One region of the Variovorax sp. OK605 genome, then DNA from elsewhere that is predicted to be linked to it. Evidence: predicted binding sites of a transcription regulator. Region 1 holds the regulator's gene; each other region holds the start of a gene.
The links. Region 1 encodes sigma-54, which starts transcription at its own class of promoters, with help from an activator protein. Its sites were predicted from a motif close to TGGCANGNAANCTGCTTT; they were not measured.
Positions count from the first base shown of each region.

Region 2: BM013_RS13285 (ammonium transporter) is a predicted target of sigma-54. The motif match lies at 1,608-1,625, and genes of this name have one in related genera.
Region 3: BM013_RS15215 (ammonium transporter) is a predicted target of sigma-54. The motif match lies at 2,378-2,395, and genes of this name have one in related genera.

Region 1 is NZ_FOWL01000004.1:159,846-163,970, reverse strand. Features, by position in the region: gene lptA (lipopolysaccharide transport periplasmic protein LptA) at 53-769, shown strand; gene lptB (LPS export ABC transporter ATP-binding protein) at 766-1,560, shown strand; gene rpoN (RNA polymerase factor sigma-54) at 1,579-3,180, shown strand; gene BM013_RS12275 (phospholipase D family protein) at 3,191-4,125, shown strand, end outside.
Region 2 is NZ_FOWL01000004.1:383,283-387,407, reverse strand. Features, by position in the region: gene BM013_RS13290 (hypothetical protein) at 10-312, opposite strand; gene BM013_RS13285 (ammonium transporter) at 335-1,570, opposite strand; gene BM013_RS13280 (TSUP family transporter) at 1,988-2,746, shown strand; gene BM013_RS13275 (tripartite tricarboxylate transporter permease) at 2,844-4,125, opposite strand, start outside.
Region 3 is NZ_FOWL01000005.1:195,054-199,178, forward strand. Features, by position in the region: gene BM013_RS15200 (PaaI family thioesterase) at 1-8, shown strand, start outside; gene BM013_RS15205 (acyltransferase family protein) at 1-1,188, opposite strand, end outside; gene BM013_RS15210 (LytTR family DNA-binding domain-containing protein) at 1,354-2,313, shown strand; gene BM013_RS15215 (ammonium transporter) at 2,465-3,667, shown strand; gene BM013_RS15220 (Fic family protein) at 3,657-4,125, opposite strand, start outside.

The sequences.
Region 1 (4,125 bases):
GCGGGGCTGACGCAATCAGCCGCATACAATGCCGAGCAAGTTTCGTGCCTCTATGACATTGCACTCTTACCCCACCACTCCCCTCCTGCGTCGCGTCGGCCGCCTGGCCGCCGCCGCGCTCCTGCTGGCCGGCTTCGCTTCGGGCGCGCTGGCCGAGACCGCCGACCGTACCAAGCCGATGAACATCGAGTCGGACGCCATGCGTTACGACGACCTGAAGCAGACCAGCGTGTTCACGGGCAACGTGCTGGTCACCAAGGGCACGATCATCATCCGCGGCGCACGCCTGGACGTGCGCCAGGACGCCGAGGGCTACCAGTACGGCGTGGTCACCGCGGCACCCGGCAAGCGCGCTTACTACAAGCAGAAGCGCAACGCGCCCGACGAGTGGATCGAGGGCGAGTCGGAAGTCATCGAGTACGACAGCCGCGCCGACAACGTCAAGTTCATCCGCAACGCCGTGATGCGCCGCCTGCTCGGCGCCACGCCGAACGACGAGAGCCAGGGCGCGCTGATCGTCTACGACCAGAGCAACGACACCTACACGGTCAACGGTTCCACCGTGCCGCCGAACACCGCCGTCAACGCGTCCACCCCGGGTGGCCGCGTGAAGACCATCCTGACCCCCAAGGCCGCGACCGCGCCCGGCGCTGCCGTTCCGGGCGCTCCGGCCGGTGCCAAGGCGCCGCCGCCGGCACCCACCCCGGCGCCCGGCAAGGGCCTGCGCCCGAGCACCACGCTCAGTGACGAGGGAGAAACCCGCAAGTGATCGAAACCGCTGGAACGCAGGACGCCAACGGCACGCCGGGCAGCCGCCTGGTCGCGCGCGGCCTGAAGAAGAGCTACGGCAGCCGCACGGTCGTGAAGGACGTCTCTCTCGACGTGCAGAAGGGCGAAGTCGTCGGGCTGCTCGGGCCGAACGGCGCGGGCAAGACCACTTCGTTCTACATGATCGTCGGGCTGGTGCGTGCCGACGCGGGCGACATCACCATCGACGGCGAGCCGATCGCCCACATGCCGATCCACCGCCGCGCCCGCATGGGCCTGAGCTACCTGCCGCAGGAAGCCTCGATCTTCCGCAAGCTCACGGTCGAGGAAAACGTGCGCGCCGTGCTCGAGCTGCAGCAGGAGCCCGACGCCAACGGCAAGATGGCGGCGCTGTCCAAGCAGCACATCGAAGAGCGCCTGTCCGAGCTGCTGGCCGACCTGCGCGTGGACCATCTGCGCGATTCGCCCGCGCTGGCGCTGTCGGGCGGCGAGCGCCGCCGCGTCGAGATCGCGCGCGCGCTGGCCACCCAGCCGCGCTTCATCCTGCTGGACGAGCCCTTTGCCGGTATCGACCCGATCGCGGTGATCGAGATCCAGCGGATCATCAGTTTCCTGAAGGAACGTGGCATCGGCGTGCTCATCACCGACCACAACGTGCGTGAGACGCTGGGCATCTGCGACCACGCGTTCATCATCAGCGACGGGCACGTGCTGGCACAAGGCACGCCTTCGGAGATCGTCGACAACGCCGAAGTACGCAGGGTGTACCTCGGCGAGCACTTCCGGATGTAAGGGAGGGTCGGGTTCTCCATGAAGCAAGGGCTGTCCCTTCGCGTCTCGCAGCATCTTGCGCTGACGCCCCAGCTCCAGCAGTCCATTCGGCTGCTGCAACTCTCCACGCTCGAACTGAGCCAGGAGGTGGAGCAGATGCTGGACGAGAACCCGTTCCTGGAGCGCACCGCGGAAGAGGCGGCGCGCGAGGAGTTCGGGCTCGACACGGCCGATGCGCCGGTGCCGCGCGATGACGCAGGCGACAGCGCCGATGGCGGCGAGGGCGACTTCACTCCATCCGCAAGCACCTCCAGCACGTCCACGGAAACCAGCACCAGCAGCACGGAGTCCGACGGCCCGGCCGCCGAAATCACCGAGCGCGAGCCCGACTGGGAAGGCGACGGCACCGTCGACATGGCGGCGCCCGACGACAGCGAGTGGGGCAGCGACGCGCCCGCGCGCCAGAACAACCTGGGCGACGACGAACGCGCCGACGCCACCGAGCTCGCGCGCAGCCAGGAGTCGCTGCAGTCGTTCCTGCACCGCCAGGCGCTGAGCCTGCGGCTGAACGAGAACGACAACGCCGCGCTGCGCTTCCTGATCGAATCGCTCAACGACGACGGCTACCTCGAAGACTCGCTGCCCGCGCTGGCCTCGGGCCTGGCCGGCGACGACAACGACCAGTTCGACGACCTCGTGCACCACTTCCAGGTGGCGCTGGGCCTGCTGCAGAGCCTGGAGCCCGCCGGCGTCGGCGCGCGCGACCTGGGCGAATGCCTGAGCATCCAGCTGCGCGCGCTGGCCAGCGAGGACGAGAGCGACGACCAAGCGCTGGTCCGCAAGACCGCCATCGCCATCTGCAAGCTGCCGATGGAGCTGCTCGCGCGGCGCGACTTCAAGCGGCTGGCCACGCTCACCCGCACCAACGAGGAGCTGGTGCGCTCGGCGCTGCAGATCATCGCGCGCCTGGAGCCCAAGCCAGGCCGGCGCTTCGTGGACGTCGAGCGCAACATCGTCATTCCCGACGTGATCGTCACCAAGACGGGCCGCGGCACCAACATCAAGTTCCGCGTCATGCTGAACCCCGAGGTCATGCCGCGCCTGCGCGTGCACGACATCTACGCCGGCGCGCTCAAAGCGCACAAGGGCGAGGGCAGCCAGGCGCTGTCGCAGCGGCTGCAGGAGGCGCGCTGGTTCATCAAGAACATCCAGCAGCGCTTCGACACCATCCTGCGCGTGAGCAACGCCATCGTCGAGCGGCAGAAGAGCTACTTCGTGCACGGCGAGCTCGCCATGCGCCCGCTGGTGCTGCGCGAGATCGCCGACGAGCTGGGCCTGCACGAGTCGACCATCTCGCGCGTGACCACCGCCAAGTACATGTCCACGCCGTACGGCACGGTCGAGCTCAAGTACTTCTTCGGCTCGGCGCTGGGCACCGAGACCGGCGGCAACGCGTCGAGCACCGCGGTGCGCGCGCTGATCAAGCAGTTCGTGAGCTCCGAGAGCATCAAGAAGCCGCTGTCGGACAGCCAGATCTCCGAGATGCTGAAGGAGCAGGGCATCGAGTGCGCGCGCCGCACCGTGGCCAAGTACCGCGAAGCGCTGCGCATCGCCCCCGCCAACCTGCGCAAGGCGCTGTAGAAAGCCGCCGATGAGCCGTCGCCCGATGTCGCGCTGGGGGCATTGGATGTCGGCTTTGCTTGCCGTGCTGTTTTTTTCCGGCTGCGCCACCTTGCCCGACGAGGCCCCGCGCCCGCCCACCAAGGCCATGGCCGCGTCGGCCGACACCGCGCTGGGCAAGATCGCGCTGGCTGCCCAGCCCGACCCCGACCTGAGCGGCTTTCGCCTGATGCCCGGCGGCGACTTCGCCTTCGACACCCGCATCCAGCTGGCCCGCCGCGCGCAGCGCACGCTCGACGTGCAGTACTACCAGATCGAGAACGACGAGACCGGCCGCTACCTGCTGCGCACCCTGCGCGACGCCGCGCTGCGCGGCGTGCGCGTGCGGCTGCTCATGGACGACCTCTACACCTCGGGCGAGGACGAGCTGCTGCGCGGCTTCGCCGCCACGCCCAACGTGGAGCTGCGCCTGTTCAACCCGTTCCCGGCCGGACGCGGCAGCATCCTGAAGCGCTTCACCGCGTCGCTGTTCGACTTCAGCCGCGTGAACCGGCGCATGCACAACAAGCTGTTCATCGCCGACGGCGCGATGGCGGTGGCGGGCGGACGCAACATCGGCAACCAGTACTTCCGGCGCACCGCGGGCGAGAACTTCCTCGACCTGGACACCTTCGTCACCGGCGCGCTGATGCCGCGGCTGGGCAGCCTGTTCGACCAGTACTGGAACAGCGTCTACGTGCGGCCGGTGGCGTCGGTCGTGGCCAGCGACCTGTCGCGCGAGGAGCTGCAGCGCCGCTTCGAGGCCGCCACCGCGCCCGGCACCACGCCACCCCCGCCGCCGCCCGCGCCCAACGACCTGCTGGGCTACAGCCCGATGGCCGACGACCTGGACAGCGGCAAGCTCAACCTGATCTGGACCCTGGCCGAGGCCTACGCCGATTCGCCCGACCGCGTGATCGGCAAGAC
Region 2 (4,125 bases), 220 kb from region 1:
AAGAAAGAGTCAGCGCAGCCCGCCCACGTAGCGCGGCGGCGGCGTAGGCGGATTTCCGTCCGGCTGCCGCGCCGCCAACCGCGCCGCGCGGGCCAGCGGCTCCATCGCCTGCTCGAGCCGTGTGGCGAGCAGGTAGAGCTCTTCGTCCTTCGTGTCCGCCGCGTGCGCGCGGGTCATGCGCACGATCTCGGCGGCGTACTCGGCGTTGGTCGCCATCCACTCGGTGTCGGTCACGCGCCCGTGCTTTCGCCGCAGCGCCACGTGCAGGCGGGCGGCGAGGGCGATGCGTTCGCTTTCGGACATGGATGGCATGGCGGTTCCCTCCGTCGGTGGATCAACTCCCCAGGTGTTCCCTGTGCTGTGCAAGATCGAGGCCCGCCAGTTCGCTCTCGGCGTCGACGCGCAGGCCCACGAGCAGGTGCACCAGGAGAAGCACCACCGCCGTGCCGGTGGCGCTGTAGATGGCGACGCTGCCCACGGCAATGGCCTGGGTCAGCACGTCGCCGCCGGCGCCCGAGATGCGAGGGTCGGCGAACACGCCCGTGAGCAGCGCGCCCACGATGCCGCCGATGCCGTGCACGCCGAACACGTCCAGCGAGTCGTCCGCCCCCAGCAGGTGCTTCAGGCCCGTGGCGCCCCAATAGCAGGCCAGCCCCGCGATGGCGCCGATGGCCAGCGCGGCCGGCGGCGTGACGAAGCCCGCCGCCGGCGTGATGGCCACCAGCCCGGCCACCAGGCCCGAGCACAGGCCCAGCAGCGAGGGGCGCCGCCGCACGGTCCACTCGCCCACCATCCAGCTCATGGCGCCCGCCGCCGCGGCGATGTGCGTCACCAGCATGGCGAGGCCGGCGCGCCCGTCGGCCGCCACCGCCGAGCCCGCATTGAAGCCGAACCAGCCCACCCACAGCAGGCCCGCGCCCACCATGGTGAAGGCCAGGTTGTAGGGCTCGAAGGCCTCGCGCCCGTAGCCCTTGCGCGGGCCCAGCGCATAGGCGCACACCAGCCCCGCGATGCCCGCGTTGACGTGCACCACCGAGCCGCCCGCGAAGTCGAGCGCGCCCATCTGCGCGAGCCAGCCGCCCGGCTCCCACACCCAGTGCGCGACCGGCGCATAGACCAGCACGCTCCACAGCAGCGCGAACCACAGCACCGCCGAGAAGCGCATGCGCTCGACGAAGGCGCCCAGCACCAGCGCGGTGGTGATGATCGCGAAGGTCAGCTGGAACATCGCGTAGACCGACTCCGGAATGTTGGGCGCCACGTGGCTCACCGCCACCTGGCCCGCGTCCTTCAGGTACTCGAAGCCCGAGAACCAGAGCCGGCCGAGGCCGCCCAGCCAGGGCCAGCCGGGCGTGAAGGCCAGCGAGTAGCCCACCGCGAACCAGGTGAGCGACACCGCCGCGGCGATCGCCACCACGGCGGCCATGGTGGCCAGCACGTTCTTGCGGCGCACCATGCCCGCGTAGAAGAGCGCGATGCCGGGCAGCGTCATGAGCAGCACCAGCGCGGTCGAGGTCATCATCCACGCGGTGTCTGCCGCGTTGATGGAGGCTTGGGGAGCCAAGGCCATGGCGGTTGTCTTCTTCGAGTTGCGGACTGAGGCCTTACGTGCACAAGTCGTGCCATGCCGTTAACGCTCGGAAACACTTTCGTACGCGAAATGCATTTCGAACGTAAGGCAAAGCGGGTAATTCCCAATGCACTGGCGCGGTGCACGCCCTAAAGTCTGCCCACTCGCGAACGGGCCCTGCTCGTACTGCCGAGGGTCCGAGGAGACAAATTCCCGATCAACAAGAAAAATGCTCAAAGGCTCCGTACGAGATGCCTGGTCAAAACTTGAAAGGCGCCGCTGGTCGGCGCCTTTTTTATGCCCGCTCGCCGCGTGCGCGGCAGGCATTTTCCTCAAGCGAAATCGGCCTCCTGCGCTTGTCGCACGTGCGAATGCAGCTATCTTTTTGATAGTTCTGCGGGTGCGACAATCGCCGCCATGGAAATGCTGGTGGTCACGGGTGCCTCGCTGCTCGCGGGTTTTGTCGATTCGATCGTGGGTGGAGGCGGGTTGATCCTGGTGCCGGCGCTGTTTGCCGTGTTTCCGGGCGCACCACCAGCGACCCTGCTGGGCACCAACAAGAGTGCGTCCATTTGGGGCACGGCCGCCGCCGCGGCCCAGTTCAGCCAGCGCGTGCAGATGCGCTGGGGTGCCCTGTGGCCTGCCGCGTTGCTCGGTTTCGCCGGCGCGATGCTGGGCGCCTGGGGCGTCACCATGTTCCCCGGCGACTTCCTGCGCCGGGCGCTGCCGGTCATCCTGCTGGGCGTGCTGCTCTACACCCTGGCGCGCAAGGACATGGGCCGGCTGCACGCGCCGCGCTTCAGCGGCCGGGCCGAAACGCTGGCAGCCTGCACCATCGGCCTGTCGATCGGGCTGTACGACGGCTTCTTCGGCCCGGGCGCGGGCAGCTTCCTGGTGTTCCTGTTCGTGCGCTGGATGGGCTACGACTTCCTGAACGCCTCGGCCTCCGCCAAGATCATCAACACGCTGACCAACGCGGCCGCGCTGATCCTGCTGGCCGCCAAGGGCCACGTGTGGTGGCACTACGGGCTGGTGATGGCGGTGGCCAACGTGGCCGGCAGCCTGCTGGGCACGCGCGTGGCGCTGAAGCACGGCGCGGGCTTCGTGCGGGTGGTGTTCATCGTGGTGGTGAGCGCGCTGATCCTGAAGACGGCTTACGACGCGTTCCTGCGGTAGCAGCTCCAAGCGCGGTCCCGGCCGGGGGCGCCAGGCTCGCAGGCCGGAATGAAAAAAGCCCCCGGATGGGGGCTTCCTGCAAGACCGCAAGGCGTCTTCACTCCTCGACGAATGCCTCTTCGCGCTTGGCCTTGATGGCGGGCAGCAGCACGATCCCGAGCAGCATCACCGCGGCCACCAGCAGCCCCGCCGACAGCGGCCGCGTGACGAACACGCTCCACGCGCCGCGCGACAGCAGCAGCGCGCGCCGCAGGTTCTCTTCCATCATCGGGCCCAGGATGAAGCCCAGCAGCAGCGGCGCGGGCTCGGTGCGCAGCTTGATGAACAGGTAGCCGATGAAGCCGAAGGCCGCCACCATCCATACGTCGAAGGTGTTGTTGTTGGTCGAGTACACGCCGATCGCGCAGAACAGCACGATGGCGGGGAACAGGAACTTGTAGGGCACCGTCAGCAGCTTGATCCACATGCCGATCAGCGGCAGGTTCAGGATGATCAGCATCGCGTTGCCGATCCACATCGAGGCGATCAGGCCCCAGAACAGTTCCGGGTTGCTGGTCATCACCTGCGGGCCGGGCTGGATGTTGTGGATCGTCATGGCGCCCACCATCAGCGCCATCACGGCGTTGGGCGGAATGCCCAGCGTCAGCAGCGGGATGAAGGAAGTCTGCGCGCCGGCGTTGTTGGCCGACTCGGGCGACGCCACGCCGCGGATGTTGCCCTTGCCGAAGGGCACTTCGCCGGGGCGCATCTTGATCTTCTTCTCCAGCGCATACGAGGCGAAGGAGGCCAGCAGCGCGCCGCCGCCGGGCAGGATGCCCAGGGCCGAACCCAGCGCCGTGCCGCGCAGCACCGCGGGCGTCATGCGCTTGAAGTCTTCCTTGGTGGGCCACAGGCCCTTCACCTTGTGCGTGAACACTTCGCGCTCGTCGTCGGGCTGCGAGAGGTTGCCGATGATTTCGCCGTAGCCGAACACGCCCATGGCAATCACCACGAAGCCGATGCCGTCGGTCAGCTCGGGAATGTCGAAGCTGTAGCGCGCCACGCCCGAGTTCACGTCGGTGCCCACGATGCCCAGCAGCAGGCCCAGCACGATCATGGCCACCGCCTTGATCAGCGAGCCCGAAGCCAGCACCACCGCGCCGATCAGGCCCAGGGTCATCAGCGAGAAGTACTCTGCGGGGCCGAACTTGAAGGCCAGCTCGGTCAGCGGCGGCGCGAAGGCGGCCAGGATCAGCGTGCCCACGCAACCGGCGAAGAACGAGCCGAGGCCGGCCGCGGCCAGTGCCGGGCCTGCGCGGCCCTGCCTTGCCATCTGGTAGCCGTCGATGCAGGTGACCACCGACGACGACTCGCCCGGCAGGTTCACCAGAATGGCTGTG
Region 3 (4,125 bases), on a different contig from region 1:
CTGCCTGACCCGAAGACCTTTGAGGCCGAACAGCGGGCGCAGGATGCCGACCCGGCGGATCAGCCCGTCGGTCAGCAGCCAGCACCCGGCGAGCGTCAGCGCCACCAGCAGCACGGGCTCGGCGACCGGGCCGAGCGCCAGCGGTGCCAGCACGGTGATGCCCGCGACGATCAGCGTCTGGTGCAGCACGTACCACGGGTACACCGACTCGTTGGCCCAGCGCAGCCACGGCCATGGGCGGTTCAGGTGGCGGTGGCCGTGGCCCAGGATGGCCGCGACCGCCAGCCACAGGTAGAGCACGCGCAGCGTGTCCATCAGGAGGCCGGAGGCCGGCACTCTGGCGCCGGCGCGCAGCGCGAAGAACACCGCGATGACCGCCACGGCCAGCGCGAGCGACACGCGGCGCAGCCGCTCCAGTTCCCTCCACACGCCCGTGTCCACGCCCATCCAGTAGCCGTAGAGGAACAGCGTGAAGTAGAGGCTGTGCAGGTGGAAGTCGCGCACCAGGTTGTGCGTGGCCGGAAAGCGCGCGGCCAGCAGCAGGGTCCACAGCAGCAGCGGCACCACCGGCAGCACCAGCAGCTTCCAGCCGCGCAGGCCGTTGAAGGCGCGGCGCAGCCGTTGGCCGGCGGCCGAATTCCACAGCGGCAGCGTCAGGGCGACCAGCGCCGTGTACGTGAACAGGTAGGGCAGGTACCAGAGGTGGTTCCAGGTGATGCCGAACTCCGCGCCGTCGAAGGCCTGCCTGGGCCATGGCGCGCTCATCGACAGGTAGCGCAGCAGGAAGGCGCCGAAGCCCGGCGCGACGTGGCCGTTGGCCACGCCCTGCGCATAGGCCTGGTACGGCACGATCACCGCCATGCCGAAGGCCAGCGGCAACAGCAGCCGCAGCCCCCGGCTGCGCAACAGGCCCCAGGTGCCCTGGCCGCGGCTCAGGAAGCCGAGCGACACGCCCGAGATCAGGAACACCAGGTCCATGCGCCACAGGTTGAGCGCCACCATCGGCCACGGCAGCCATTCGGCGGCGTGCGGGCTCTTCAGGTGCCAGTGCCAGCCGGCCACGTAGTACATGCCCACGTGATAGAGGATGACGAACAGGAAAGCGAGCGCGCGCAGGGCGTCGATGTCGTGGCGGCGCTGGCCGGGGGTGGCGGTGGCGCTGGTGGTGGCAGTGGTGGTGGTGCTCATCGCAAGCTCCTCGAAGCAAAGAAGCCGCGATGCTCGGCCTGGCGCGGGCGGCGCGGCGCGGCCGGGGGATGGATCGCCCCCGGTTTGTGACGAGCGGTGGCCCGGAGGGACGAAAAAGCGCGAAAGCAGGCCGTCCCAGGGGCTGTTTTCGCGAGAATTCCCGCCATGGCAGACCCTCGCAAGAACCTGTACGAGCGCTACGAGCCGGTGCGCCGCTACGTGGAGGTGGGCTTCTGGATCGCTGTGATGGCGCTGCAGGCCGTGTTCAACACCTCGGTGGCGCTGGTCGACGCGCGCACCCGCGCCGAGCCGCCCGCCACCTGGCAGATCCTGGTCTGGGAAGGCTCCAGCCACCTCGTGCTGCTGGCGCTGGTGCCGGCCATCGTGGCGGTCGAGCGCTGGCTCTCGCCGTTGCCGCGCCGGCAGCTGCTGCGCTACCTCGCGGGTCACGCGCTGGCCAGCGTGGCCTTCAGCGTGGTGCACGTGGTGGCCATGTTCGCGCTGCGTGCGCTGGCCTACGCGGCGGTCGGCGAGCGCTACGACTTCGCGGGCTGGAGCGGCCAGTGGGGCTACGAATACCTGAAGGACGTGCGCGCGTACGCGTCGATCGTGTTCGGGATCTGGGCCTACCGGCTGTTCATGCTGCGGCTGCAGGGCGAGGCACGGGTGCTCGATGCGCCGGAGGAAAGGGCGGCACCGCTGCAGCCACTGTCGCCACCGGAGACTTCGACGGAACCGGAGGGCGTCGAATCCGCGATGCCGGAGGCACCTCCACCGGCCCCACCGCCGCCGCCCACCCGCCCCGAGCGCTTCCTGGTGCGCAAGCTGCGCCGCGAATTCCTCATCGCCGCCGGCGACATCGACTGGCTGCAGGCCGAGGGCAACTACGTCGGCCTGCACGTGAACGGCCACGACTACCTGCTGCGCGCCACGCTGACCGACTTCCTGGCCCAGCTCGACCCCGCGACCTTCATGCGCGTGCACCGCAGCCATGCGGTGAACCTGGGGCGCATCAAGGAGATCGAGCCGCTGGACGGTGGCGACGCCCGGCTGCACATGCACGACGGCACCACCGTGCCCTGCAGCCGCCGCTACCGCGACGCATTGGGCGCCGGCGCGGGCTGAACCGGTGCGCGCAAGGGTTCTGGAAGGCCCTTGTTTGGTTCATTCCGCACCATCAACGAGCTTTAGGCACCATTTTTGCTTTCTTTGGCCGCCGCTCCGACTGATTCGGGTGCGACGCACCAATTCAAATCAAAAACTGCAAGAAGCTTCCATGGACGCACTCAAACAGGGCGCAGATGCGCTGTTCATCCTTCTCGGCGCCATCATGGTGTTGGCCATGCACGCCGGTTTTGCTTTTCTCGAGCTGGGCACCGTGCGCAAGAAGAACCAGGTCAATGCGCTGGTGAAGATCCTGGTCGACTTCTCGGTATCGACCATCGTGTACTTCCTGGTGGGCTACGGCGTGGCCTACGGCACGCATTTCTTCGTGAGCGCCACCGAACTGTCGGCAAGAAGCGGCTACGAGCTGGTGAAGTTCTTCTTCCTGCTCACCTTCGCCGCCGCCATCCCGGCCATCATCTCGGGCGGCATCGCCGAGCGGGCCAAGTTCTGGCCGCAGCTCATCGCCACCGCGGTGATCGTGGGCTTCGTCTATCCGCTGTACGAGGGCATTGCCTGGAACAGGCACTTCGGCATCCAGGGCTGGATCGCCTCGCTCACGGGTCATGAATTCCATGACTTCGCGGGCTCGGTGGTGGTCCATGCCGTGGGCGGCTGGCTCGCGTTGCCGGCCGTGCTGCTGCTGGGCGCGCGCCGCAACCGCTACCGCGGCGACGGCTCGCTCAGCGCGCACCCGCCGTCGAACATCCCGTTCCTGGCGCTGGGCGCGTGGGTGCTGTGCGTGGGCTGGTTCGGCTTCAATGTGATGAGCGCGCAGAGCATCGACAAGATCTCGGGCCTGGTGGCCGTCAACTCGCTCATGGCGATGGTCGGCGGCACGCTGGTGGCGCTGGCCATGGGCAAGAACGACCCCGGCTTTGTCTACAACGGCCCGCTCGCCGGGCTGGTGGCCGTGTGCGCCGGCTCCGACCTGATGCACCCGCTGGGCGCGCTGGTGGTGGGCGGCGTGGCCGGCGCCATCTTCGTCAAGATGTTCACGCTGGTGCAGAACAAATGGAAGATCGACGACGTGCTCGGCGTGTGGCCGCTGCACGGCCTGTGCGGCACCTGGGGCGGCATTGCGGCGGGCATCTTCGGCACGCAGGCGCTGGGCGGCATCGGCGGGGTGAATGTGTGGGCGCAGCTGATCGGCACGCTGATGGGCGTGGCGTGGGCCGGGCTGGCGGGCTGGGCGGTGTACGGCGCGCTGAAGAAGGCGGTCGGGTTGCGGCTGACCCAGGAGGAGGAATACGACGGGGCGGACCTGTCGATTCACCACATTTCGGCCACGCCGGAGCGGGAGGTCAACTGGTGATCCGGCTGCCGGACCCTGCCACTCCATGTGTCCATCCCGGCATGTTCACGTAGTAGCGCACCGCCTTGCCCTGACCCGCCGCATACAACATGCCGTTGCGCACGAGGTCAGACAGGTCGCGCGTGGCCGTGGCCTTCGAGACGCGCACCATCTTCAGGTACTTCTCTACGTTGAGGCCGCCCAGGAAGCCGCCGTCGCCGGCCTCGAGCAGCCGTTGCAGCAACTGCCGCTGCCGCTCGTTGATGTCGTGCTGTGCATGCCGCGCCCAGAAGCGCGAGCGTTCCAGCGATGACTGGATCGTGTTGCCGGACGCGATGCATGCACGCCCGAAGGCCCCGGCGAACCATTGCACGAAGGCCGTCACGTCCATGCCGCCCGACTGGCCCGCTGCCAGCGCGTCGTAGTACCCCTTGCGGTCCGCCAGCATCTGGCGCGAAAGGCTGAAGAGCCGCGTTGCC